3 regions of the Cronobacter sp. 153480017-3 genome follow, and region 2 is predicted to be linked to each of the others. Evidence: predicted binding sites of a transcription regulator. Region 2 holds the regulator's gene; each other region holds the start of a gene.

Region 1 (7,210 bases), on a different contig from region 2:
GAAACCGGCGTGTCGAAAGCGATGCTCGGCCAGATAGAGCGTAACGAATCGAGCCCGACTGTTGCGACGCTGTGGAAAATCGCCACTGGCTTTAACGTGCCGTTTTCGGCGTTTATTACACCGCCTGCGCCGGGGGCGCGTACCGTGTTTGACGCCCAGCAGACGATGCTGGTAGAGCCGGTGTTTCCGTGGGATGAACAGCTGCGCTTCGATATGCTCGCCGTCACGCTCGCCCCCGGCGCGCAGAGCGACTCCACGCCGCATGAGCGCGGCGTAACGGAGCATGTGGTGGTGATTGAGGGCGAGCTGGAGCTTCAGACGGACGGCGTCTGGCGGCGGCTCGGCCCTGGCGAAGGGCTGAAGTTTGCTGGCGACCGACCGCACGCCTACCGCAACGCGACGTCGTTGCCGGTGCGCTTTCATTCGCTTATTCACTACCCGGCGCCATAAAAAAAAACCGCAAGCAAGCTTGCGGCCAACGACAATCTACAACGACACGATGAAACTGAGGTGATAAGTCAGGAATACCGCCTCAGCGTATCCCTTGCGGCGTGCCGCGTGAAATAAACCTTTGTGCAATACTTTCCCGCAGAACGGCAAACCCGCAGCGGTACCGTGAAACAGTTTCCGAACGCCCCGAATGTGACTACAATAGCCGCCTTTCAAATAACGGATAACGACGAATTATGCGCCTGCAACCGCATCACCTTGAACTGCTCAGCCCCGCCCGCGATACCGCCATCGCCCGCGAAGCCATTCTGCACGGCGCAGATGCAGTCTATATCGGCGGCCCCGGTTTCGGTGCCCGCCACAACGCCAGCAACAGCCTCCAGGACATCGCAGACCTGGTGCCGTTCGCCCATCGCTTCGGCGCGAAGGTGTTTGGCACGCTGAACACCATTTTGCATGACGACGAGCTGGAGCCGGCCCGCAAGCTTATCGGCCAGTTCTATGACGCGGGCGTTGACGCCCTGATCGTGCAGGATATGGGCATCATGGAGCTGGATATTCCGCCCATCGAGCTGCACGCGAGCACCCAGTGCGATATCCGCAGCGTCGAAAAGGCGAAGTTTCTCTCCGACGCCGGTTTCTCGCAAATCGTGCTGGCGCGCGAGCTGAACCTCAACCAGATCCGCGCCATTCATGAGAACACTGACGCCACCATCGAATTCTTTATTCATGGCGCGCTGTGCGTGGCTTATTCGGGCCAGTGCTATATCTCCCACGCCCAGACCGGGCGCAGCGCCAACCGCGGTGACTGCTCGCAGGCCTGCCGTCTGCCGTATACCCTGAAAGACGATCAGGGCCGCGTGGTGGCGTATGAGAAACACCTGCTGTCGATGAAAGATAACGATCAGACCGCCAACCTGGCGGCGCTGATTGACGCAGGCGTGCGCTCCTTCAAGATTGAAGGGCGCTACAAAGACATGAGCTACGTGAAAAACATCACGGCGCATTACCGTCAGATGCTCGACGCGATTATTGAAGATCGCGGCGATCTCGCACGTTCCTCCGCCGGTAACACGGCGCACTATTTCGTGCCGTCCACCGAAAAGACCTTCCACCGCGGCAGCACCGATTACTTCGTTAACGCCCGTAAAATCGATATTGGCGCGTTCGACACCCCGACGTTCGTCGGCCTGCCGGTCGGCGAAGTGCTGAGCGTCGGCAAAGAGCATCTGGATGTGGAGGTCACCGAGCCGCTGGCCAACGGCGACGGGCTGAACGTTATGATTAAGCGTGAAGTGGTTGGCTTTCGCGTTAACGTGGCGGAAAAAACCGGCGAAAACCGCTACCGCGTTTTCCCGAACGAGATGCCAGCGGCGCTGAAAACGCTGCGCCCGCACCACAAGCTTAACCGCAACCTCGATCACAACTGGCAGCAGGCGCTGCTGAAAACCTCCAGCGAGCGCCGCATCGGCGTGGATATCGAGCTTGGCGGCTGGCAGGAACAGCTGATCCTGACCATCACCAGCGAAGACGGCGTCAGCGTGACGCATACGCTTGACGGGCAGTTTGACGAAGCCAACAACCCGGAAAAAGCGCTGACCAGCCTGAAAGAGGGCCTGGCGAAACTGGGGCAGACTATCTATTTCGCGCGCGACGTGCAGATTACGCTGCCGGGCGCGCTGTTTGTGCCTAACAGTCAGCTCAACGCGTTCCGCCGTGAAGCTATCGAGGCGCTGGACGCCGCGCGCCTGGCGAACTATCAGCGCGGCGCGCGCAAGCCGGTTTCCGTGCCGCCGCCGGTCTACCCGGAAACGCACCTGAGCTTCCTCGCGAACGTCTACAACCATAAGGCGCGTGAATTTTACCAGCGCTATGGCGTGCAGCTTATCGACGCTGCGTATGAGGCGCACGAGGAAAAAGGCGACGTGCCGGTGATGATCACCAAGCACTGCCTGCGCTTTGCCTTTAACCTCTGCCCGAAACAGGCGAAGGGCAACATCAAGAGCTGGAAGGCGACTCCGATGCAACTGGTGCACGGCGACGAAGTGTTAACGCTGCGCTTTGACTGCAAACCCTGCGAAATGCACGTGGTCGGCAAGATCAAAAACCATATCCTGAAAATGCCGCAGCCGGGCAGCGTGGTCGCCTCCATCAGCCCGGAAGATCTGCTGAAAACCCTGCCGAAACGCAAAAACGCCTGACACTCCTTCCCCGAAAAGCCAGAGCCCATGCTCTGGCTTTTTTTATCTTCATTCCATACCGCTCAACAAACCCGCACAAACTGGCCGTTCTCCAGGCAATTGCGCCGCTTCGCTTAAAAATAGGGTTGTCAGAACAGCACAAATCAAACTACTGTATATAAACACAGTAAATAACAACATAATGAATGGATGGAGTACGCCATGTTAATGATGCGACTCTTGCCACAGCCTGATGCCGAGGGGTTGCCGCTGTTCCTTGAGACAGTGGCCTGCGGATTTCCGTCGCCCGCTCAGGATTACGTCGAAAAGCGTGTAAGCCTTGACGCGCACTGCATTGTGCACCCGAACGCCACCTATTTTTTGCGGGCGGCCGGGGAGTCGATGAACGGTGCCGGGATCGAGGATGGCGATCTGCTGGTGGTGGACAGCGCCCTGAAGCCCCAGGAAGGCGATATCGTCGTGGCTGCGCTGGAAGGGGAGTTCACCGTCAAAACCCTGCGGCTGCACCCGGTGGCGCAACTGGTGCCGATGAACCCGGATTTCGCGCCGATCCCGCTTGGCGGCGACGCCGAGGTAGTGATCTTCGGCGTGGTCACCTGGGTGCTGAAGAAGAGGCGCTGAGATGTACGCGCTGGTGGATGTGAACAGCTTTTACGCCTCCTGCGAGATGGTGTTTCGCCCGGATCTGCGGGATAAACCGGTCGTGGTGCTGAGCAATAACGACGGCTGCGTCATTGCCCGCAGCCGCCAGGCAAAGGCGCTCGGCATCACCATGGCGGAGCCCTATTTCAAACAGCGCGCGCTCTTTGAGCGTCATCGCGTGGCGGTCTTTAGCTCCAACTACGCGTTTTACGCCGACATGAGCAAACGCGTGATGGATATTCTCGAAGAGATGGCGCCGCAGGTGGAGATCTACTCGATCGACGAGGCGTTTGTCGATCTGCGCGGCGTCAGTAACGTCATGTCGCTGACCACGTTTGCTCATGAGATCCGCGACCGTCTCTGGCGCGAAACCCACCTGCCGGTCGGTGTGGGCATCGCGCCCACCAAAACGCTCGCCAAGCTTGCCAATTTCGCCACCAAAAAATGGCCGAAGTCGGGTGGGGTGGTCGATCTCTCCGATCCCGCCCGGCTGCGCAGGGCGCTGGCGCATTTTAAGGTGGAGGATGTCTGGGGCGTCGGGCGCAGACTCAGCAAAAAACTGACGGCGATGGGCATTGAGACCGCGTTTGATCTGGCCAACAGCCCGGCGTGGGTGATCCGCAAAAATTTCAACGTGGTGCTGGAGCGCACCGTGCGCGAGCTGCGCGGCGAGCCGTGTCTGGCAATGGATGAGTTTGTTGCGCCGAAGCAGCAGATCGTGTGCAGCCGTTCGTTTGGCTACCGCGTCACGGCTTACCAGGATATGCGCCAGGCGGTCTGCGCCTGGGCGGAACGCGCCGCGGAGAAGTTGCGTCAGGAGCATCAGTTCTGCCGCCAGGTGGCGGTGTTTATCCGCACCAGCCCGCATGACGAACCCGATAACCGCTACAGCAACCAGGCGCTGTGCCAGGCGCTGACGCCCACCAACGACACCCGCGAAATCGTGCGGCTGGCGGTAAACGCGCTGGACGCCATCTGGCGCGAAGGCTATCGCTACATCAAAGCGGGCGTCATGCTGGGGGATTTTTTCAGCCAGGGCGTGGCGCAGCTTAATCTCTTCGATGAACACCCGCCACAGGCCAACAGCGCGCCGCTGATGCATCTGCTGGATGAATATAATCGCTCAGGCCGGGGGAAGCTCTGGTTCGCAGGTCAGGGGATCGTCAAGCCCTGGGCGATGAAGCGCGAATTCCTTTCGCCTGGCTACACCACCCGTTTCAGTGAATTACCGCGCGCGAGTTTGTGGTGAGGGGTTAACAATTACGCCTTCGCCGCGCTGCTGATTAAACGTGGCCATAAAACGCTGCGCGGCGACAATAAAAGTCCGCCAGGAAGGCATTTCTGATCTTGTAATAACCCCTCAGCACCGCTCCACCAGGTCAAATTCTTCAAACATCAGCGGCATGTCGGGAGAGAAACAGCCGGCGCGGGTGAAAAACGCCTCGTGCTCATTGCGCCAGTAAGCGAGGCTTAAATCGCCTTCGCCTTCCAGTGCGGCGAGTTGTTCAGTAACGTCGCAGAATTTCACCAGCCGCAGCGTGTGGGTGCGAATAACGCACAGCGGCTCGCCCGCGCCGTTGAGGATAATGTGGTAATCCCCCGGCAGGGTTGGGTCGGCGTCTTGCCGCCAGGCGTGATAATCGCTGCAGCTGGCGCGTTTGGTGCCGTGCGCCACCAGCGCGCCCAGCTCGTCCGCCATGTGCGGTGAGTCGCCAAAGCCCCAGGCCCGCGCGCCAGGGTATTTCTGTTGCAGTTCGTCTACGGTCATTCTGATACTTCCTTGTTAAATTAATGTAAGGAAATAGCATATCGTGAAAAAAGAGAGCCTGCTAATGATTATTTACTCGCCTGGCATGATTAATTAATCGGGGCGTTAAAATAAGCCGCTGTTTTTGCCCCGATAAAAAATAAAAACTGCCGTAAATTAGTGTAAACGGGTTGAGAAAAGTCTGGCGGCATGGTTTAATTCGGGCGTGTTTGACTACCGAGGCCAATTTTGATCCGCAACGACGAGAAGCAAGACCGCGGATAAATTGAAAGATTATGGACAACCTGTTCAATTGTTTTATCTCCCTGTTTTACGTTTCTTCCACTCCTTTCCCTGCCACCTTTCTTTGCGGTGAACAGCACTGGCGCACGGCGCTTTAGTCCGTCTCTCTTCTGAATTTTTTCAGGCCGTCACTGTACGCCTGTTACTGTTTTAATCGTTTTTAATGACGCGTATTTACGCGCCATCTGATATGCCTGTGTATTTTTTCAGGCAGGAGAGAGATTATGATTTACTGGGTTTTATTAGCATTAGCTATTATGTCGGAAATTACCGGGACGCTGGCATTAAAATGGGCAAGCGTTGGCGGTGGCCACGCCGGATTTATTTTAATGCTGGTGATGATTTCCCTTTCTTATATTTTACTGTCTTTTTCTGTTAAGCGTATTGCGCTGGGTGTGGCTTACGCCCTGTGGGAAGGTGTCGGGATCGTCTTAATTACGCTCTTTAGCGTGTTGCTGTTTAACGAAACCCTGACGGTGCAAAAAGCGCTGGGCCTGCTGGTATTAATTGCCGGGATTTTACTGATCAAAACCGGCACCCGTACCGTGAGCCGCAACGCGGAGGTGCGTCATGTCGCAGGTTGAGTTACAGCATATTCTCTGGCTGCTGCTGGCGATAGGCCTCGAAATTATCGCCAATATCTGGCTGAAATTCTCCGACGGCTTTCGCCGCCCGGTCTATGGCGTGGCGTCGCTTGCCGCCGTCCTCGCCGCCTTCAGCGCGCTGGGGCAGGCGGTGGAAGGCATCGATCTGGCGGTGGCGTACGCGCTGTGGGGCGGTTTCGGGATCGCCGCGACGGTGGCGGCAGGCTGGATTATGTTCGGCCAGCGGCTTAACCGCAAAGGCTGGGCCGGGCTTGGGCTGCTGCTGGTGGGCATGGTGATTATCAAGCTGGCGTAAGCCGTAAAGCAAAGAGAGAGGGGCGCTGAGCGCCCCTTTTTTATTCGCTCGCCAGCGCTTCCAGGCGCTCGCGAAAACCGGTCACTGAAATCGCGCGGTTATCGGCGCGCCAGCGGTCTTTGGCGGCGGGCGCTGAGCTCTGCACGCCAATCAGTTGCCAGCCGGTGTCGGTGCGCAGCATCAGCGGCGAGCCGCTGTCGCCCGGCAGCGTGTCGCACTGGTGCGCCAGCACGTTACGCTGCGCCCAGCCTGTAATCAGGCAATCCTGATGGCTGTAGAGCGCGTCGAGATGATCTTCCGGGTAGCCGGACTGCGTCACGCGCCGGCCTGTCGCTTTCAGCGCGCGGTTCAGGGCCGCGCGATCGCCTTCGAACAGCGGCAGCGGCGTCAGGCCAGACGGCGGGTTACGCAGAATAATCAGCCCGAAATCTTCCGGCGCGGCGGAAGACGGCACAATCCAGCCTTCGCCGTCGGCTTTCAGTTTATGCCCGAGCGACGGCGATACGCGCCCTTCAATACTGTGAATTTCGTAGCGCCACGCCCCTTTATGCGACACAAAACGCAGCGCCACCGCACGGTCTGGGGTGCCGTCCGGCGGAGAGAGCAAACAGTGCCCGGCGGTCAGCGCCAGGTGCGGGGAGATAAGCGTGGCGGTACACAGGTTACCGCTTTCGGTTTCAAGCTGGCCAATGGCATCCCACGGGGACGCGGCCGGGTCCGGTACGGGCGTGCGGTCATCATGACCAAAAAAGAGGGTCTGAACGTCGCTTGCGGTCTCAGACGCGTCATCGCCCTCGTCGGCATGGGTAATAAAAGCGGGTAATAGTAGCGATCCCAGTAACAAGAAAACGGTTTTGCGCATATCACTCTCTGGTGGGGCAATTATGATTATTAAAGTAACCCTGTGAGGTAACTATAGACGTGACGCGAGCAAAGTGAGAATAAAATCAGCGTGCTAGCGACGTTT
Region 2 (7,210 bases):
ATTTATAGATTAGGGTTCTTAATTCGTGTAGGTAAGCCGTCGTGCGGGCCAAAAAATTGTGGCGGGTGGTCTATCCAGCGATCCGGACGGGTGGCGGCGTAAGGGCCGTTAAGCGGATAGTAAATCCGGTTTTCCGGTTTGTTCGCCTCGCCCACCACCAGTAGCCGGACGTCGCTGTCAGTATTATTAATGAACGTGTGGCAAAGCCCGGTGCCTGCCGGGAAGCCGACGCTGTCGCCCGGTTTTAACGGCCACAGCTCGCCGTTGAGCCAGACATCCGGAAACCCTTCGAGCACATAAACAAACTCTTCTTCGCTGCTTTCCGCATGCGGATAAGACGTACGACGCCCCGGCGGCAGGCGCTCATGATGAATGCCGAGCCGCGTGAGCCCGGTACGCTTCGCCAGCGGCGCGCCGATGGACATCAGTTCGTCGCTGTCCGGGTAACAGGCGTCATCGTTGCCTTCGACTTCCTGCCAGTGACAAATACATTCAGGGCGCGTATGCATATAAACCTCCGGTTAATGTTCACTGAAAGGTATAACACAGGCGGGATGTCGGTGTTTCAGCCAGTTCATGATAAAGTGATGACATCAACACGATTCATAGAGGATGCCGATGGATACGACGATTTCGCAGGAAGTTCTGGCGCAGGCTGAAAAGCTCTGCCAGCAACGTAATGTGCGCCTGACTCCGCAGCGCCTCGAAGTGCTGCGCCTGATGACTATCCAGCCGGGCGCGATCAGCGCTTATGATCTGCTCGATTTATTACGCGAAAGCGAACCGCAGGCGAAACCGCCCACCGTTTACCGCGCGCTTGATTTTCTGCTGGAGCAGGGGTTCGTGCATAAGGTGGAGTCCACCAACAGCTATGTGCTGTGCCACTTATTTGATAACCCGGCGCATACTTCCGCGATGTTTATTTGCGACAGATGCGGCGTGGTAAAAGAAGAGGCAGCGGAAGGGGTGGAAGATATTATGCATGCGCTGGCAGCCAGAATGGGCTTTGCGTTACGCCATAACGTGATTGAAGCGCATGGGCTGTGTGCGGCGTGTGCAGAAGTTGAGGCGTGTCGCCATCAGGGACAGTGTGGTCACGACCACAGCATTACGGTGAAAAAGAAAGGACGTTGAATCAGGTTGGGTGGTACATCCTTGTACCGGTGGGCAGGGCAGCCTCAGAGGGAAAATACCGTTTGAGGTGGTGGCCCGATTACCAGCGGTAATCGTGGCGGCTTTCCCAGTCAGTCACTTCCTTGTCGGCTTCATCTTTCGCGTAACCGTAACGTTCCTGGATTTTACCTACCAGTTGGTCACGTTTCCCTTCGATGATGGTCATATCATCGTCGGTTAATTTACCCCATTGCTCTTTCACTTTACCTTTAAACTGTTTCCAGTTACCGCCAGCTTCATCTCTGTTCATAGACGTCTCCTTAACATTCGGTAGTGAATCAGTCTCACAGGTTTTCCTGTGGGGGTTCAGCCCGAGTCATCTTCATCATTTGCTGAACGTACTACTCATTTTAGACGTCAATTTTAACCCTGGCGGGATATTCAGAATCTTTAACCATAACGAAGCGCTGACACCGACAAATTTTCTTTTACTGGTGAGGCGCTTTATCAGGGATATTCAGTGCAAAAGACGGCCCCGGCGCCATAAATAGCCGAGCGACAACCCACGCAGCGCCAGGAAAACGGTGAGCGCCAGCCACAGGCCGTGGTTGCCAAGCTCTGGCAAGGTGAGCAGCGTCAGGCCAAAACCGAGCGCCGCGACGGCCATGCTGTTACGCATCTCCGCCCCGCGCGTCGCGCCGATAAACATACCATCCAGCAGATAACACCAGACGCCGACCACCGGCAGGATCACCTGCCAGAAGAGATAGGGCTGCGCCAGCGCCTGAAGCGAAGGTAATGACGTGAGCAGTGACACAATGTACTGCCCCGCCACGGCATACAGCAACGCGAACGCCAGCGCCACCATCCCTGCTTGTCGGCATGCCGCGCGCCAGACGCTGCTCAGCTGCGATTTATCCTGCGCGCCGAAGGCCTGCCCGGCATGGGCTTCAACGGCGTAGGCGAAGCCATCAAGCGCATAGGCGGTGAAGGTCAGAAGGGTCATCAGAATGGCGTTCACCGCGACGATATCGCTGCCGAGCCGTGCGCCAAACACCGTGATGGAACCGAAGCAGAGTTGCAAAAGCAGCGAGCGCAGCATGATGTCGCGGTTAAGCGCAAGCAGTCGGCCAACGCCGCCGCGCCACGCGGTTTTCAGCATCGCAAGGGTAATACCGCGCAGGCGCAGCACGCGGGCCGCCATCACAAGACCGATGCCAAGCGTCGCGTACTCTGCCAGCGCCGTCGCCAGCGCCGCGCCCTGGACGTTAAGGCCAAGCCCCATCACGAACCACAGATCGAGCACGATATTAAGCAGATTGCCGACCACCAGCAGGATCACCGGCGCGCGGGCGTACTGCACCCCTAACAGCCAGCCAAGCAACACCAGATTAGCGAGCGAGGCGGGCGCACTGAGCCAGCGGATTTCGAGAAACCGTCGGGCCTGCGTCAGCACCGCGTCGCTGCCGCCGGTAACATGCAGCGCCAGATGTATCAGCGGCTCACGTAGCGCGATAATCAGCATACCGGCGATAAGCGCCAGCGCCATGGGCTGCACCAGGGCGCGGGCCAGCGCTATCGGATCGCGCGCGCCAAACGCCTGCGCGGTCAGGCCGGTGGTGCTCATCCGTAAAAAAAGCAGCAGCATAAACAGGAAGCTTGTGGCCGTAGCGCCCACCGCGACGCCGCCCAGATAGACGGGGCTGTCGAGATGACCAATAACCGCGGTATCCACCAGGCCTAAGAGCGGCACGGTGATATTTGAGAAAATCATTGGCAGCGCGAGGCGCCAGAGAGCTTTATCGGTAGAAGTGAGAAAGGGCATATGGCGTTCCGATGCCGTTACGCGAAGATGAAAAAATATGCAGTCTTTAGCCGACGGGAGAGGTCATTACCGTAACCGGGGCGGGCCAGTTACGGTAATGCGGCGTCAGTGAGCCAGGAAAGGGCTCAGAGCCATTCGCCGTTGCGGATAACGCCGACCGCCAGACCTTCGATAGAGAAGTTATGCTCGCGCAGATCCACCACAATCGGTTTAAACTCGCTGTTTTCCGGCAGAAGCTCAACGGTATTACCCTGTTTTTTCAGGCGTTTTACCGTTACTTCATCATCAATGCGCGCGACGACGACCTGCCCGTTGCGCACATCCTGCGTTTTATGAACCGCCAGCAGATCGCCGTCCATAATCCCAATATCTTTCATCGACATCCCGCTTACGCGCAGCAGAAAATCGGCGTTTGGCTTAAACAGGCCAGGATCAACCTGATAATGCCCTTCGATATGTTGCTGAGCCAGCAGCGGTTCACCCGCCGCCACACGCCCTATCAGCGGCAGCCCGTTTTCTTCTTCCTGCAACAGACGGATACCGCGCGACGCGCCGGAGACAATCTCAATCACCCCTTTACGCGCCAGCGCTTTAAGGTGCTCTTCCGCCGCGTTCGGCGAACGGAAACCCAGACGTTGCGCGATTTCCGCACGCGTAGGCGGCATGCCGGTCTGGCTGATGTGATCCCGAATGAGATCAAACACCTCTTGTTGCCTGGTAGTTAATGCTTTCATTCCGCCCCCTGGGTGCATATACAGTGATGCTGTGAGTATATACAGCTAAAGGTGATTTTAAAACCATAACCGGTTAAAAAAGCGCTTCTTTCGCGATTTCTGGAAAACTTATCGCAAATGCTGCCAGAGCAGCGTGACCCACACGACGAGCGCGAGGATAATCGACAGCAGAACGGCGGCGGAGCCCATATCTTTGGCGCGCCCTGAAAGCTCATGAAATTCAGGGCCGATGCGATCCACCACCGCTTCGATGGCGCTGTTGAGAATTTCGACAATCATTACCAGCGTAACGGAGCCAATCAGCAGCACGCGGGTGATCGGATCGACATCCAGCCAGCAGGCGATAAGAATAGCCGCTATCACGGCGACCCCTTCCTGGCGGAACGCCGCTTCATTTTTCCAGGCGGCGCGTAATCCCTTCCAGGAATAGCCGGCAGCGTTAATAATTCGGGTTAACCCCGTGGTGTTATTGGCCATGACAAGAAACCTTTTTTAAATTCAGGCGTCAATGCTAATGCGCTTCGATAAAGAAGCACCACAGAAATTCTACGGAGTTTCTGATATTCTTGCGCCGCAATTGCATTATTAACCAGAGGCTTTACATCGTTTATGTCCGGTTGGCCACGAATTTACTACAAATTACTTAATTTACCATTAAGCGTGCTGGTAAAAAGCAAGTCCATCCCGGCGGCGCCTTGCCCCGAACTTGGGCTCGATACGTCACGCCCTATCATGTATGTGTTGCCATATAACTCGAAGGCGGATCTCCTGACGCTACGCGCGCAGTGCCTGGAGCACGATCTGCCCGATCCGCTGGATCCGCTGGTCATCGACGGCACCGAACTGCCGCGCTATGTGTTTATCCATGGCGGCCCCCGCGTGTTCACTTACTACACGCCGAAAGAAGAATCGATCAAACTCTTCCACAACTATCTCGATCTGCATCGCAGCAACCCGGATCTCGATGTCCAGATGGTACCGGTGTCAGTTATGTTTGGCCGCTCGCCAGGCCGCGAAAAAGGCGAGGAAAACCCGCCGCTGCGCATGCTGAACGGCATTCAGAAATTCTTCGCGGTCTCGTGGCTTGGCCGCGACAGCTTTGTGCGCTTCTCACCGCCCGTATCGCTGCGCCGTATGGCGACCGAGCACGGCACCGACAAGCGTATCGCCCAGAAACTGGCCCGCGTGGCGCGCATGCACTTCGCCCGCCAGCGCCTCGCCGCCGTCGGCCCGCGCCTGCCTGCGCGCCAGGATCTCTTTAATAAACTACTCTCGTCAAAAGCGATTGCCCGCGCCGTCGAAGACGAGGCGCGCACTAAAAAAATCTCGCACGAGAAAGCCCAGCAGAATGCTGTCGCGTTGATGGAAGAGATCGCCGCCGACTTCTCCTACGAGGCGATTCGTATTACCGATCGCGTGCTTGGTTTCACCTGGAACCGCCTCTACCAGGGCATTAACGTGCATAACGCCGAGCGTGTGCGCCAGCTTGCGCACGACGGCCACGAAATTGTCTATGTGCCCTGCCACCGCAGCCATATGGACTATCTGCTGCTCTCGTATGTGCTCTATCATCAGGGGCTTGTGCCACCGCATATCGCCGCGGGCATCAACCTGAACTTCTGGCCCGCCGGGCCGATTTTCCGCCGCCTGGGCGCGTTCTTTATCCGCCGCACCTTTAAGGGTAATAAGCTTTATTCGACGGTGTTCCGCGAATATCTCGGCGAACTTTTCAGCCGTGGCTATTCGGTGGAATATTTCGTGGAAGGCGGGCGTTCACGTACCGGTCGTCTGCTTGACCCGAAAACCGGCACGCTCTCCATGACCATTCAGGCCATGCTGCGCGGCGGCACCCGCCCGATTACGCTGGTGCCGATTTACATTGGCTATGAGCATGTGATGGAAGTGGGCACGTATGCCAAAGAGCTGCGCGGTGCCACCAAAGAGAAAGAGAGCCTGCTGCAGATGCTGCGCGGCTTAAGCAAGCTGCGTAACCTCGGTCAGGGTTATGTGAACTTCGGCGAGCCGCTGCCGCTCATCACCTTCCTGAACCAGCACGTGCCGGAATGGCGTGATGCTATCGATCCTATCGAAGCAGTACGCCCGGCGTGGCTGACGCCAACGGTGAATGAGATTGCCGCTCAGCTGATGGTGCGTATCAACAACGCAGGCGCGGCCAACGCCATGAACCTGTGTTGCACCGCGCTGCTGGCCTCGCGCCAGCGTTCGTTAACGCGCGAGCAGCTTACCGAGCAGCTCGATTGCTACCTGAGTCTCCTGCGTAATGTGCCTTACGCCGCAGATGCCACGGTGCCGGATGCCACGGCAACGCAGCTCATCGAACACGCGTTGCAGATGAATAAGTTTGAAGTCGAGAAGGACACCATCGGCGACATCATCGTGCTGCCGCGTGAACAAGCGGTGCTGATGACTTACTACCGCAATAACATCATGCATATGCTGGTGCTGCCGTCGCTTATCGCCGCTATCGTCACCCAGCATCGTCGCATCAGCCGCGAGGCGGTGCAGCAACAGGTGGAACTGTTATTCCCGATGCTGAAGACGGAGCTGTTCCTGCGCTGGGAAAAAGAAGAGGTGTCGGCGGTCGTCGATGCGCTGGTTAACGAGCTGGCGCAGCAGGGGCTTATTCTTGCTGACGACGAATGGCTTCAGGTGAACCCGGCGCGCTCCCGCACGCTGCAGCTGCTCGCCGCTGGCGTGCGCGAAACGCTGCAACGCTACGCGATTACCTTCTGGCTGCTGAGCGCGAATCCGTCCATCAACCGCGGTACGCTTGAGAAAGAGAGCCGCACGGTGGCGCAGCGTCTTTCCGTACTGCACGGCATTAACGCGCCGGAGTTCTTCGATAAAGCCGTGTTCTCAACGCTGGTGCTGACGCTGCGTGATGAAGGCTATATCAGCGATACGGGTGATGCCGAACCGGCGGAAACCATGAAGGTTTACCAGATGCTGGCAGAGCTGATGACCTCCGATGTGAGGCTGACTATCGAGAGCGCGGCGGCACAAGCGGGCGCGTGATTGAGTCTGGCGACAGACAGTAACAAGGCGGGGAAACCCGCCTTTTTTATTGGCGAAAAACAGGGGTAATGGCTGATAACTATTTGGGTGGTGGGTGCGCTTCGCTTACCCGCCCTACAAAATTAACCCCGGCAGGCATGCCTTTAACACGGCGGGTGCGCTGCGCTTATCCACCCTGCCCAATTAACCCCGGCGGGCATCCCTTTAACACGGCGGGTGCGCTGCGCTTACCCACCCTACAACATTAGCCCGGCAGGCGCGCATTTAACGCGATGGGTGCGCTGTGCTTACCCACTCTACTCATAACCTTGATCGCCGAAAAAATGTAGGGCGGGTAAGCGCAGCGCACCCGCGATCACCGCACGGCCGCCAGCCATAAAAAAAGCGGGTTTCCCCGCTTTTATCAGAACTTCAGATAACTTAGCGCCAGGCCGATAAACACCAGCAATCCCACGTAGTTATTATTCAAAAACGCGCGGAAACAGGCGTCGCGATCGCGCCC
Region 3 (7,210 bases), 370 kb from region 2:
AGCGTCAGATGCAGGCTTTCAACGTTGGTTTTCAGCTGTTCCATCGTCGTGGCACCGAGCAGCGTACTCGCCACAAACGGCTGCTGGCGCACGAACGCCAGCGCCATCTGCGCCGGATCCAGCCCGTGGCGCTTCGCCACCTCAACATACGCCGCCACCGCTTTTTGCGACTGCTCGCTGCTGTAGCGCGTAAAGCGGCTGAAAAGCGTATTGCGTGCGCCTGCGGGTTTCGCGCCGTTCAGGTATTTGCCGGTCAGTGTGCCGAACGCCAGCGCGGAATAGGCCAGTAGCTCCACGCCTTCAAACTGGCTCACTTCGGCAAGCCCCACTTCAAAGCTGCGGTTCAGCAGGCTGTACGGGTTCTGAATGGTGACGATGCGCGGCAGATCGTGTTTATCCGCCAGATGCAGATAGCGCATTACGCCAAAAGCCGTTTCATTCGAGACGCCGATATAACGGATTTTCCCCGCGCGCTGGAATTCCGCGAGCGCTTCCAGGGTTTCCAGCAGCGTGACGACCGGCGCGCTGTCGGTCCAGGTGTAGCCGAGCTTGCCAAAGCAGTTGGTCGGGCGCTGCGGCCAGTGCACCTGGTAGAGATCGAGATAATCGGTCTGTAAACGCTTCAGGCTGGCGTCGAGCGCGTCGCGGATATTTTTGCGATCCAGCGCCTGATTGGGGCGAATGCCGCTGTCGTTGTTGCGGCTCGGTCCGCTGACTTTGGAGGCGATCACCAGCTTTTCGCGATTGGCGCGTTTTTTCAGCCAGTTGCCAACATAGGTTTCCGTCAGGCCCTGCGTTTCCGGGCGCGGAGGCACGGGATACATTTCGGCGACATCAATCAGGTTTATGCCCTGGCTTACGGCGTAATCGAGCTGTTCGTGGGCGTCGGCCTCGCTGTTTTGTTCACCAAAGGTCATGGTTCCCAGCCCCAGCGTGCTGACTTCAAGTGAGCTATGAGGAATACGGTGATAATGCATAGCCGGCCTACCTTCTGTTGTTCAGTCCGCGTCAGGCCATTCCTGACAAAGGAATATAAACATGGCAGAGGGGAGACAAAAGGAAAAGAGGCAAGGGAGAAAAAACCAAAAGGTCAGCGCGATGCTGACCTTTTATTTAACGCTCAATGATTTGCGAAACCTGATCGCGGTTAATCTGCATTTCGTTACCCTGTGGGTCGCGATAACTGACCAGACCGGTTTCGTCATCAACCTGCGGTTTGCCTTCAGTCAGGATCATCCGGCCATCTTTGGTCGCCATGACGTAATCACTGCTACAGCCTGAAACCGCGAAGGCCAATCCGACGGCAGAAATTGCTACAGCCCATTTATTCATTGTTTTTCGCCTCATCAGGAAGGGGTCCACGTAGAGTCTAGTAAAAAGCAGCGAGGCGGCGCGAAAAAGCAGCAAATTCTTAAAAGTTCAGGGGAATAAACAAAAACGCTCCCGAAGGAGCGTTCTGATTACAGCGGTCTTTTCTTGTTGCGCAGCAGATTGAGGCTTTCCACGGCGATGGAGAAAAACATCGCGAAGTAAATGTAGCCTTTCGGCACATGAATATCGAAGCTCTCCAGCATCAGCGTAAAACCCACCAGGATCAGGAAAGAAAGCGCCAGCATCTTCACGGACGGATGGCGTTCAACAAACTCGCCGATAGGGCGCGCGGCGAACATCATTACGCCCACTGCGATCACCACCGCCGCCATCATAATAAACAGATGATCGGAGAGACCCACCGCGGTGATAACCGAATCCAGACTGAAGATAATATCCAGCAGCATGATCTGAATGATGGCGCCGAAGAAAGAGTGCACGTTGGTTTTCAGGCCTTCCTCTTCGCCTTCGATAGTCTCGTGGATCTCTTTACTGGCTTTCCAGATAAGGAACAGACCACCCAGTAGCAGGATCAGATCCCGCATCGAGATCGCCTGATCGAAAACGGTAAACAGCGGATTAGTGAGCTTCACGACCCAGGCGATCGACGCCAGAAGCGCGAGGCGCATAATCATCGCCGCGCCGAGGCCCATTTTGCGCGCCAGCGCCTGCTGAGATTTCGGCAGTTTCGCCACGACCAGAGAGAGAAAAATAATATTGTCGATCCCAAGCACAATCTCCAGCAGCGTCAGCGTACCGAGTGCCAGCCAGGCGTTGGGATCCGTTATCCATGCAAACCACATTCAAAAAAGTCCTGCTCAAAGAAACAAAACGCTAATTATATGCGTCGGGGGAGGGCTGTTGACAAAATTTTAAGGGATTCATAACAAAAAATGGCGCGCCAGCAGGGCGGCGGTGAAGTTTTTCTTCAAATAAAAGCCGCGCGGCAGCGTCATTATCGGCTCGCCATGTGCGCCGAACGCGGGCGTCAGCGCTTTGCTGTTGGCGGCTTTTGGACGCAGCTGCAATACCTCGCCGTGACGCGCGGTGATGCGCTCTACCTGACCTAACACAATCAAGTCCATTAACTCTTCCCAGTCATGACGCAGCTGATCGTCTTCCTGCGGCGATGGGCTCCAGAGCAACGGCGCGCCAACGCGGCGCTCTGCCAGCGGGATTTCGCGCTCGCCTTCTACCGGTACCCACAGTACGCGTTTGAGCTTGTGGCGCACGTGACTGGTTTCCCACGTCACGCCGGTATTGCCGGTAAGCGGAGCGACGCACACAAACGTCGTCTCAAGCGGGCGGCCCTGGCTGTCGATGGGGATCGTTTTCAGTTCCACGCCAAGCGCTGCGAAATCCTGCTCAGGTTTACTGCCTGCGCTCGCGCCAAGCCAGCGCTCCAGCAGCACGCCGATCCAGCCCTTATCACGACGCAAATCGGCGGGCGTTTCGAGGCCTGCCAGCGCCGCCAGTTCGCCAAGCGTCAGCCCCGCCAACTGCTGCGCCTGATGCAGCAGCTGCGCTTCATCGACGGGCGGTTGAACAAGAGGAGCAAGGGAAGTCATAACGATTACCTTCTGTTTAAAAAATGAACAGCAAAATGCCTGCTTGTGGAAAGAGTTTACCTGCTTGTGAGCAAGCAATTCAATTACATGATTTTAAATGATTTTTATGAAAAAGAAGGATTTCTCAGACGTCAGAAATAAAGGTTGTTCAAATCTGGTCACCGACAATAAACAGGATCTTACACCACTTTATCCACAGAAAAATGGGATAACTGTGTAAATCCCTCACTACTGTTTCGATTTACAGCCTTGACGGACGGGGAAAAACGCCTTTTTCAACAAATTGTGACTAAGTTATTGGCATAATCTGTGGATAAAAACGACGCTGGTCGATCTTTCGTCAGAGTAAGGATCGTGAGTGTGACGATCGTCACACTGAGCGGTGAATATCACGTTTTTTGTATTTTAATTGTTTGAATAGCAATGCAATTTTCTCTATAAGAATAATCCCTGGTTTTGGGTTGCTTTGGGTTTTCCCTGGGAAATAAGACACTTCTTCACAAAGATATCCACAGAAAAAGTGAATAAAAGCGGGTCTTAACCGCTTCCCCTGTTTATAACCCCGCATATTTTTGTGAGTTATTCAAATGTTATTCCTGTTCACAGCGGCTAACAGAGTGGTTTACCGTCAATGAGGAGTATGAAACAATCGTTACTATCCAGGTTTATTTTGAGGTAGTCCGGTGATCGATGATGATGGCTACCGCCCGAATGTTGGTATCGTGATCTGTAATCGTCAGGGACAGGTAATGTGGGCCAGGCGTTTTGGTCAGCACTCCTGGCAATTTCCGCAAGGGGGTATTAATCCTGGCGAGTCGGCGGAGCAGGCGATGTACCGCGAGCTTTTCGAAGAGGTCGGTTTACAACGAAAAGATGTGCGCATCCTTGCGACTACCCGAAACTGGTTACGTTACAAATTACCAAAACGTTTGGTGCGTTGGGACACAAAGCCGGTATGTATCGGCCAGAAACAAAAGTGGTTTCTTCTGCAGTTAATGAGCAACGACGCCGATATCAACATGCAAACCAGCAGTACGCCAGAATTTGACGGCTGGCGGTGGGTAAGCTTCTGGTATCCGGTGCGCCAGGTGGTCTCTTTCAAGCGCGATGTCTATCGTCGGGTGATGAAAGAGTTCGCAAGCGTTGTGATGCCATTGCAGGAGAGCGCGCCACCGCAGCGTAATCCTTCGCCTGCCTGGCGACGTAAAAGAGGTTAAGCCACGCAAATTATGCTCACCCGGTTGCGAGAAATAGTCGAGAAAGTGGCCAGCGCCCCGCGCCTCAACGAGGCGCTGGATATTCTCGTTACGGATATCTGTCTTGCGATGGATACCGATGTTTGTTCGGTTTATCTCGCCGATCACGACCGGCGTTGCTATTACCTGATGGCGACGCGTGGGCTGAAAAAACCGCGCGGGCGCACCGTAACGCTGGCCTTTGATGAAGGTATCGTTGGCCTGGTCGGGCGCCTCGCCGAGCCGATTAACCTCGCCGATGCGCAAAAACACCCCAGCTTTAAATACATTCCCTCTGTGCGTGAAGAACGTTTTCGCGCTTTTCTCGGCGTGCCGATTATTCAGCGCCGCCAGCTGCTTGGCGTTTTAGTCGTCCAGCAGCGCGAGCTGCGCCAGTATGATGAGAGCGAAGAATCCTTCCTGGTGACGCTCGCCACCCAGATGGCGGCGATTTTGTCGCAGTCTCAGCTGACCGCGCTGTTTGGCCAGTATCGCCAGACGCGTATCCGCGCGCTGCCGGCCTCGCCGGGCGTGGCGATCGCGCCGGGCTGGATGGACGCCACACTGCCGTTGATGGAGCAGGTCTACGAAGCCTCGACGCTCGATACCGGGCTTGAGCGCGAACGCCTGACCACCGCGCTTGAAGAAGCCGCTGGCGAATTCCGCCGCTACAGCAAACGCTTTGCCGCAGGCGCGCAAAAAGAGACGGCGGCGATTTTCGATCTCTACTCGCACCTGTTGTCGGATGCGCGGCTGCGTCGCGAACTCTATGAGGAAGTGGATAAAGGCTCGGTCGCCGAGTGGGCGGTCAAAAAGGTTATCGAGAAATTCGCTGAACAATTTGCCGCGCTGACCGATGGTTATCTGAAAGAGCGCGCGGGCGATCTGCGCACGCTCGGCCAGCGGCTGCTGTTCCATCTCGACGATAATATTCAGAGCCCGAACACCTGGCCTGAGCGTTTTGTGCTGGTGGCGGATGAGCTTTCCGCCACAACGCTCGCCGAGCTGCCGCAGGACAGGCTGATGGGCGTCGTCGTGCGCGACGGGGCCGCCAACTCCCATGCCGCTATTATGGTGCGTGCGATGGGTATTCCAACCGTGATGGGCGCGGATATTCAGCCTTCTGTGCTGCATCATCGTATGCTGGTGGTCGATGGTTATCGCGGCGAACTGCTGGTCGACCCGAGCCCGGTGCTGCTTCATGAATATCAGCGGCTCCTCAGCGAAGAAAATGAACTTAGCCGGATTGCCGAAGATTATGTCGAACAGCCCGCCTGCCTGAAGAGCGGCGAGCGGGTGCAGGTCATGCTCAATGCGGGTTTGAGCCCGGAGCATGAAGAAAAACTCGGCAGTCGTATCGACGGCATTGGTCTTTATCGCACCGAAATCCCGTTTATGCTGCAAAGCGGTTTTCCGTCCGAAGAAGAGCAGGTAGCGCAGTACCAGGGCATGTTGCAGATGTTTAACGACAAGCCAGTGACGCTGCGCACGCTTGATGTCGGCGCGGATAAACAGCTGCCCTATATGCCCATCAGCGAGGAAAACCCTTGCCTTGGCTGGCGCGGGATACGCATCACACTCGATCAGCCGGAGATCTTTTTGATCCAGGTGCGCGCCATGTTGCGTGCCAATGCTGCAACGGGCAATCTCAGCATCCTCTTACCGATGATCACGAGCATCGACGAAGTGGACGAAGCGCGTCGGCTTATCGACAGAGCTGGCCGCGAAATGGAAGAGATGCTCGGCTATGAAATCCCTAAACCGCGGCTGGGCATTATGGTGGAAGTCCCGTCGATGCTGTTTATGCTGCCTCACCTGGCAAGCCGCGTTGACTTTATTTCCGTCGGCACCAATGACCTCACCCAATATCTGCTGGCGGTAGACCGCAATAACACGCGCGTCGCCAGTCTCTATGACAGCCTGCATCCGGCGATGCTGCGCGCGCTGAAAATGATCGCCCTTGAGGCGCAACGCCTCGGCATCGATCTCTGCCTGTGCGGCGAAATGGCGGGCGACCCGATGTGCGTCGCGCTGCTGGTTGGCATGGGCTATTACCATCTCTCGATGAACGGCCGCTCGGTCGCGCGCGTGAAGTATCTGCTTAGACATATCACGCTGGAAGAGGCCGAGACGCTCAGCGCGCGCAGCCTCGAATCGCAATCAGCCACAGAAGTGCGTCATCAGGTGGCGGCGTTTATGGAGCGTCGCGGCATGGGCGGTCTCATTCGCGGCGGCCTGTAACACTGCTATAACCGGTTGTGCTCTTACATATCTTTTACAACTTCCTGTCCTCGCCCACGCCAGCCTTTATGCTATGATCCGCAGCCTCAGGAGCGTCCGGAAAAGGGCGCAGCATCTCACCCGCTGTCCACTTTCAGCGGGATAACAACAGGTTTTGGTGACAGATGAATAGTGGCTATCTGCATTTTCCCGATTTTGATCCGGTAATCTTCTCCCTTGGGCCGGTTTCGCTTCACTGGTACGGGCTGATGTATCTTGTGGGCTTTGTGTTCGCCATGTGGCTTGCCGTTCGTCGCGCTAATCGTCCTGGCAGCGGCTGGACAAAAAACGAAGTGGAAAACCTGCTGTATGCGGGCTTTCTCGGCGTCTTCCTTGGCGGGCGTATCGGTTATGTGCTGTTTTACAATCTGCCGCTCTTCCTCGAAAACCCGCTTTATCTGTTCCGCGTCTGGGATGGCGGGATGTCCTTCCATGGCGGACTCATCGGCGTAATCTGCGTGATGATCTGGTTTGCGAAGCGCACCAAACGTAACTTCTTCCAGGTCTCCGATTTTATCGCGCCGCTGATCCCCTTCGGGCTTGGCGCGGGCCGTCTGGGTAACTTTATTAATGGCGAGCTGTGGGGCCGTGTCGATCCGGGCTTCCCGTATGCCATGCTTTTCCCCGGTTCGCGCAGCGAAGATATCGGCCTGCTGGCCTCGCATCCGGAATGGCAATCGCTGTTTAACACTTACGGTGTACTGCCTCGCCATCCGTCGCAGCTTTATGAGTTGTTCCTTGAAGGCATCGTGCTGT

The links. The regulator LexA, encoded in region 2, represses DNA repair genes until DNA is damaged. The targets are predictions, from matches to a motif close to TNCTGTATGTACATACAGNA.
Region 1: the regulator LexA is predicted to act here: its motif matches at 2,801-2,820, upstream of umuD (translesion error-prone DNA polymerase V autoproteolytic subunit).
Region 3: the regulator LexA is predicted to act here: its motif matches at 3,169-3,188, upstream of mutH (DNA mismatch repair endonuclease MutH).

The regions. Positions count from the first base shown of each region.
Region 1 covers NZ_JBSEYN010000001.1:230,724-237,933, reverse strand. The annotation lists gene ACUW6V_RS01110 (helix-turn-helix domain-containing protein) at 1-450, shown strand, start outside; gene ACUW6V_RS01105 (peptidase U32 family protein) at 687-2,651, shown strand; gene umuD (translesion error-prone DNA polymerase V autoproteolytic subunit) at 2,853-3,272, shown strand; gene umuC (translesion error-prone DNA polymerase V subunit UmuC) at 3,274-4,542, shown strand; gene ACUW6V_RS01090 (ASCH domain-containing protein) at 4,654-5,061, opposite strand; gene ACUW6V_RS01085 (protein YdgV) at 5,337-5,441, shown strand; gene mdtJ (multidrug/spermidine efflux SMR transporter subunit MdtJ) at 5,568-5,927, shown strand; gene mdtI (multidrug/spermidine efflux SMR transporter subunit MdtI) at 5,914-6,243, shown strand; gene ACUW6V_RS01070 (trypsin-like serine peptidase) at 6,284-7,105, opposite strand.
Region 2 covers NZ_JBSEYN010000003.1:560,079-567,288, forward strand. The annotation lists gene ACUW6V_RS10480 (cupin domain-containing protein) at 3-509, opposite strand; gene zur (zinc uptake transcriptional repressor Zur) at 619-1,134, shown strand; gene ACUW6V_RS10490 (CsbD family protein) at 1,214-1,423, opposite strand; gene dinF (MATE family efflux transporter DinF) at 1,631-2,938, opposite strand; gene lexA (transcriptional repressor LexA) at 3,064-3,672, opposite strand; gene ACUW6V_RS10505 (diacylglycerol kinase) at 3,781-4,149, opposite strand; gene plsB (glycerol-3-phosphate 1-O-acyltransferase PlsB) at 4,282-6,708, shown strand; gene ubiA (4-hydroxybenzoate octaprenyltransferase) at 7,112-7,210, opposite strand, start outside.
Region 3 covers NZ_JBSEYN010000003.1:188,851-196,060, reverse strand. The annotation lists gene ACUW6V_RS08760 (NADP(H)-dependent aldo-keto reductase) at 1-977, opposite strand, end outside; gene ACUW6V_RS08755 (YgdI/YgdR family lipoprotein) at 1,114-1,332, opposite strand; gene ACUW6V_RS08750 (TerC family protein) at 1,461-2,174, opposite strand; gene mutH (DNA mismatch repair endonuclease MutH) at 2,253-2,939, opposite strand; gene rppH (RNA pyrophosphohydrolase) at 3,623-4,156, shown strand; gene ptsP (phosphoenolpyruvate--protein phosphotransferase) at 4,169-6,415, shown strand; gene lgt (prolipoprotein diacylglyceryl transferase) at 6,580-7,210, shown strand, end outside.